2 regions of the Dyella humicola genome follow, and region 1 is predicted to be linked to the other one. Evidence: riboswitches for the same ligand, from Rfam matches in the RefSeq annotation. Region 1 holds a riboswitch; the other holds the start of a gene.

Region 1 (3,135 bases):
CATCACGCGTTACGAGACGGGGCGCGAGCTCATGTTGCTCGATCCGGCCGACAAGTGGCGTGCGATGACCGGGAAAACGCTGGAGAGCCTGCTCGACCGCCGTTTCTATTGCGGCCGGGTGGCGCGGCCCGACGAGGCGTGGCCCGATCTGCGGGAGGTCGCCCAGGCGCTGGCGCGCCAGATCGTGGCGCTCAGAGGCGACAACCCCAAGCGGCCGGTCATTCTTTCGCCATTCCATTACGTATCGCAGTGCGTCTACGTCTATGTGCTCGACGAGGTGCGCAAAGCGCTGGGGCTGGAAACCCTGTCGGCGGTGACCGGCGTGTTTGCCGGCGAAGAGATGGTCATGCCCAAGCTGGAGCCGCTATACACGCGCGATGATGGCCAGCGCAACAATCTCGGCCTGCGTGTAATCCCGGCCTTGCGGCGGGATGGCGTCGTCGTGCTGTTCGCGGATGCGGCCCCCTACACCATGCACCGATTTCTCATGGAAACCGTCGACGTGACGGTACTCGGCCGCCCTGGCCGGATTCATGGCGGCGTGTTCCGCATTGGCGCGCGGATGAACACCGTGTTGTTGCCGTTTTATCTGCGCTTTGCGCGCGGCAGATTTAGTGCGGAAATGTTGGAGGCGGTCGAACTGGCCTCGCCCGACGCACCGCAACAGCTGGCGGACAGGATCAGCATCGCCTTGAAGAGCAATTACGCACACTGGCTGATGGCCGGGCATCCTTCCATGTACGGGTTTGCGTCCGTCAAATAGGCGCATCCGGGGCGGGGATGCCGGCGCAGGCTCGAGCAAAAAAAAGGCCGCCCGTGGGCGGCCTTTCGATGGATCACACGGACCGTGCCACAGCTTAGTAGCGGTAGTGCTCCGGCTTGTACGGACCGTCCACCGGCACGCCGATATAGGCGGCTTGTTCCGGGGTGAGGCGGGTCAGCTTCACGCCGATCTGCTCCAGGTGCAGGCGGGCCACTTCCTCGTCCAGCTTCTTGGACAGGCGGTAGACCTTCTTCTCGTAGGAGTCCTTGTTCGCCCACAGGTCGAGCTGGGCCAGGGTCTGGTTGGAGAAGCTGTTGGACATCACGAAGCTCGGGTGACCGTGGGCGCAGCCCAGGTTCACCAGGCGGCCTTCAGCCAGCATGTAGATGCTGTGGCCAGACTTCTCGAACGTGTAGCGGTCCACCTGCGGCTTGATGTTCTCGCGCGACACACCCTTGGCGGTGTTGAGGCGATCCATCTGGATCTCGTTGTCGAAGTGACCGATGTTGCACACCAGGGCGTTGTTCTTCATCGCCGCCATGTGCTCCAGCGTGATGATGTCCTTGTTGCCGGTGGTGGTGACATAGATGTCGCCCAGTCCCAGGGTCTCTTCAATGGTGGTGACCTGGAAGCCTTCCATCGCGGCCTGCAAGGCGTTGATCGGATCGATTTCGGTGACGATCACGCGGGCGCCGAAGCCTTTCAGCGAATGGGCGCAACCCTTGCCGACGTCACCGTAGCCGCAGACCACGGCGACCTTGCCTGCGACCATCAGGTCGGTGGCGCGCTTGATGCCGTCGGCCAGCGATTCGCGGCAGCCGTACAGGTTGTCGAACTTGGACTTGGTCACCGAGTCGTTGACGTTGATCGCCGGCACCAGCAGCTTGCCGGCTTCGGCCAGCTGATAGAGGCGATGCACCCCGGTGGTGGTTTCCTCGGACACGCCCTTCCATTCGGCGGCGACCTTCTTGAACCAGCCCGGACGCTCCTTGTGCACGCGCTTGACCAGGTCCTTGATGACCTGCTCTTCGTGGTTGCCGCTGGGCGTGTTGACCCAGTTGTCGCCGTCTTCCAGCTCGACACCCTTGTGGATGAACAAGGTGGCGTCGCCGCCGTCATCGACGATCAGCTGCGGGCCCAGTTCACCGGGGTGGGACAGCATGTCCAGCGTGCATTCCCAGTACTCCTCGAGCGACTCGCCCTTCCAGGCGAACACCGGCAGGCCACCGGCAGCCATCGCGGCAGCGACGTCGTCCTGGGTCGAGAAGATGTTGCACGAGGCCCAGCGCACCGAAGCGCCCAGCTCGCGCAGGGTTTCCGCCAGCACGGCGGTTTCCTTGGTGACGTGCAACGAACCCGACAAGCGCACGCCCTTCAGCGGCTTTTCCTTGGAGTAGCGGGCTCGGATCTGCATCAGGCCCGGCATTTCCTCTTCGGCCATGCGGATGCGGCGGCGGCCCAGATCGGCGAGCGAGATGTCGCGGACCTTGTAGTCCTGGTGGGCGGAATCTTTGGTGACTGCGTTCATGGCGTAGCTCCGGATGTTGCGACCAAGAGGTCGCATCGTTAACCGGGCGCCGTTACAAATTGAATCCGTCGAGCCTGGCCGGGGAAGGCGAATGCCAGCACGGGAAAGTGCGGGCTGTAGCGGAAATCTCCGCATTCGACTTGCCAACGGTCGCAGCGCCCCTCAACGGGACCTGTGAGTATAGCGTCAGAGAGGAATGGGTTCTGCCCCCCGGTGGCGATGTCGGGCTTTGGCGCCAGCCATGGTTGATGGCCTTGGCCCGGGGAGGGCGGCAGCGTTAAAGGCGCAAGTTATTGCGACAAGACGCCAGCGACGCGCTGATGTCGCGGGAGATGGTGTAAGACCAAAGGCCAATTCTCTAGGTGGCCAAAAACTACCCCCTCCCGTCCCCCTTGCGGGCAGGGGGAGGGGCCAAAAGCATGCCCGCACCACTCCCTCCCCTGCTCGCAGGGGAGGGTTGGGGAGGGGGGGCTTTTGACTACACGGAAATGTTCAACACGCCCTAAGGAAACGGAGCGATTTGCGCCCCGTTTTCGTTCAAGGGAAAGGATGGTTTTGTGGCAGTGCACAAATGGATGGGGCTTCGGGTAGTCTTGGACGTCCAGACATCCAATTCTCTCCAGGCATCGATGAACCAGTACCGCAGTCCTGAGTTCGCCCCGCACGAATCCCCGTTGCGCGAAGACGTCCGCCGCCTCGGCACCCTGGTCGGCAACATGCTGGCCGAGCAGGTTTCACCGGCCTTCCTCGACGAAGTGGAACGCATCCGCATGGCCGCCATCGCGCGTCGCCACGAGGGCGCGCCGTTGGCCTTGTTGGCTGACTTGCTGAGCGGCCTGGAGAC
Region 2 (3,135 bases), 650 kb from region 1:
TGTGGGGCATGTACCAGTGGCTCGATCGCGCGCCGCTGGGACGCAACGAGCAAGGTGTCTGGTGGCGCCGCCATGACGAGTACGGCGAGCATCGAGCCGCATCATGAACGCCGTCGGCACCATCAGGGAACGGCAGGCCTCGCGCGGCATGGCTTGCGCGCGAGCATCCCAGCGCACTTTCATCGGCGGAGCTGCCCTGCTCTTCGCCGCCAGCACAACGGTGACCATCGTCCGCTGCCGATCCATGTCGGCAATGGGCGAGATGCCCATGCCTGGCGGCTGGACCATGTCAATGGCGTGGATGCGGATGCCCGGGCAGACGTGGATCGGTGTCGCGGCGTCGTTCCTCGGCATGTGGACCATGATGATGGTGGCGATGATGCTGCCATCCCTAGTGCCCGCGCTTTGGTACTACCGCCAGGCGCTGGTCAGGCTGGGCCATACGCAGCTGGGGCAGCTGAGCGCGCTGGTGGGCACGGGCTACTTCCTCGTATGGAGCGTATTTGGCCTGGCCGCCTTTGCGCTGGGCGTCGCATTGGCCGCCATCGCAATGCAGTTGCCAGAACTGGCGCGCGGCGTACCGGTGGCGACCAGCGTCGTTGTCCTGATCGCCGGCGCGCTGCAGTTCACGGCGTGGAAAGCGCACCACCTGGCCCACTGCCGGACGACGCCGGCATGCGACGCTCCGCTGCCGGCAGACGCCGCCACGGCATGGCGACACGGCCTGCGCCTGGGCCGGCACTGCCTCGTCTGCTGTACTGGCATGACGGCCATCCTGCTGGTTGTCGGCGTCATGGACTGGCGTGCGATGGCGCTGGTGACGGCCGCCATTACCGCCGAACGCCTCGCACCCGAAGGTGAGCGCGTGGCGCGAGTGATCGGAGCGTTGGTCGTAGCCGCCGGCTTACTCCTGTTGACGCGCGCGACGGGACTCGCATGACGACTCCACATGCGAGCCTGAGCTCTTCCGAGCAACCGTAGCCGAGGGCCACGCCGGATGACACCCAAGGCGATATCTGGCGGGCTATCGGTCGCATTTGCCATCGCGCGGCTGCGTCTGCCAATGGGACGGGTGGTTCAAGATTGACGGGTAGCACGTGCTCGGACAGACTATCCATGCATTGTTTTCTGATGCTTCCCACTGCGCGCACGCTGGTCGTCGCGCAGCCAATGCCGAGGGGTGCTGCGACGGAGTCAATCCGCCACGCTCGGCTTGGATCTCTGATAAGGGCGCCCTCCATGACAGGAGGTTTCGCCATGCCTGCTTCCCCCGTCCATCGACTCGCCATTGCCACGTCCGTGATTATCCCGGACATACATCCCGACGACGCTCATCTCGCGTCTTCGCTCCAACGCCTCGGCATCGAACCGATCGCCTGCGTCTGGAACGACCCCGAGGTGAACTGGTCGCAGTTCGACGCGGTGCTGATGCGCACGACATGGGACTACTTCAAGCACTACCCGGCCTTCAGGCAATGGCTGGATCAGCTGCCGGTTCCGACCATCAACAACAAGGCACTGCTGCGCTGGAATAGCGACAAGCGCTATCTGCTGGAGCTGGCCGCGCGTGGGGTCGAAATCATTCCCACGCAGATGGTTCCGGCCAGCCAGTTGCTGCAAACGCTGGCTGCCATGCCAGCGCAGCAAGTCGTGGTTAAGCCGACCGTCAGTGGCACCGCCAGACACACCGCTCGCGGCAGCAGCGATGACGCGCTGTTCAAGCAGATCGTCGCCCAGCTTCCGCCGGAGTTCGACTACCTGGTGCAACCTTTCGTGCCCGAAGTCGTGAGCGATGGCGAGTGGTCCCTGCTCTTCTTCGATGGCGAATTCAGCCACGCGGTGATCAAGCGGCCGGCAACGGGCGACTACCGGGTGCAAAGCGAATTCGGCGGCACCACCCAGGCGATCGAGCCCGACGCAGCGCTTGTCGCCAGCGCCAAACGAGTCCTGGCAGCAGCGGCCGCGATAGGCCATGCCGATGCCGCCTATGCACGCGTGGACGGCGTAATCACGCAGGGCCGTTTCCTGCTGATGGAGCTGGAAATGATCGAACCCTGCCTGCATTTCGAGGGTCGCCAGGAGGCGGCCGAGCGCTTTGCGGAAAACCTGCGCAAGCGCTTGGCGACCTGACTTCGTCGCGCGGACCCAGCAAAACCCGCCACCTCGATGGCGGGGACGTTGCCAGTCGAAGCTTGTCTTTGCGCCCTTGCAGGCGCACCGATATCCTTCGACTGTGCGCGTCCACCCAGCACGCGCCACTCGCGCCGGCAGATTCGCGGGGCAACGTCCGCGGACCCAGCTCCGATCCCGCTAACACGAACATCTGCGCACGCTCACTCCAGGAGATTACCCGTCTTGTCGCATTATTCCGGCCCCTTGCTCACGCGCCCCATCGCCGAAACGCTGCTGGCTGCACGCGAAGCCGATGCGAACGAATGGCTCGGTTCGCTGGACCTGGGCCGCACAAAAGGCAGCGCGCCACTGCAGACGGACACCTGGGAGTGGAAAGGCCAGCGCTACCCGTATCCGCACAAGCTGAAAGACCGCACGATTTATTACTGGGACGGCGACGAGTTCGCGCCGGTATCGCGTTTTTCCGGCTCGCTGATCAAGCTGGTGCCCACCGAATGGGGCGCGCCCACCTTCGAGATCGACGGCATAAAGATGCTGCCCACATCCAAGGAATCGCCGTTTGAGGACGCGCGCCGCAAAGTGGCCTTGGTCGAGCCGCGCGACAAGGTGCTGCTGGATACCTGTGGCGGCCTCGGCTACTTCGCGGCCTGCTGTCTGGAAGCTGGCGTGGCCAGCATCCAGTCGTTCGAGAAGAACCCTGACGTGTTGTGGCTTCGCACGCTTAACCCATGGTCACCGGACCCGGAAGAGCCTGCCCATGGCGGCCGCCTGCGGCTCGCCCATGCCGACGTGTCACAGGCGATCACGCAAGTGGCCGACCATTCAGTGGACGCCCTGCTGCACGATCCGCCGCGCTTCGGCATCGCCGGCGAGCTCTACTCACAGCTGTTCTACGACCAGCTGGCGCGCGTGCTCCGCCGGGGCGGGCGCCTGTTCCACTACACCGGCAGCCCCAACAAGCTCACCAGCGACCGCGATGTCCCGCGTGAGGTGGCGAAGCGC

Evidence for each region. Region 1 has a riboswitch for S-adenosylhomocysteine ahead of ahcY (adenosylhomocysteinase). Riboswitches for the same ligand answer to the same signal wherever they lie in the genome.
Region 2: it holds a riboswitch for S-adenosylhomocysteine, as region 1 does, so the genes downstream of both, OUZ30_RS06190 (ATP-grasp domain-containing protein) here and ahcY (adenosylhomocysteinase) in region 1, are expected to answer to the same signal.

What each region holds. Positions count from the first base shown of each region.
Region 1 is NZ_JAPDPC010000001.1:752,204-755,338, forward strand. Features, by position in the region: gene OUZ30_RS03235 (lysophospholipid acyltransferase family protein) at 1-763, shown strand, start outside; gene ahcY (adenosylhomocysteinase) at 858-2,291, opposite strand; S-adenosyl-L-homocysteine riboswitch at 2,329-2,461, opposite strand; gene ppc (phosphoenolpyruvate carboxylase) at 2,921-3,135, shown strand, end outside.
Region 2 is NZ_JAPDPC010000001.1:1,405,146-1,408,280, reverse strand. Features, by position in the region: gene OUZ30_RS06200 (DUF899 domain-containing protein) at 1-107, shown strand, start outside; gene OUZ30_RS06195 (DUF2182 domain-containing protein) at 104-940, shown strand; S-adenosyl-L-homocysteine riboswitch at 1,170-1,243, shown strand; gene OUZ30_RS06190 (ATP-grasp domain-containing protein) at 1,258-2,130, shown strand; gene OUZ30_RS06185 (class I SAM-dependent methyltransferase) at 2,356-3,135, shown strand, end outside.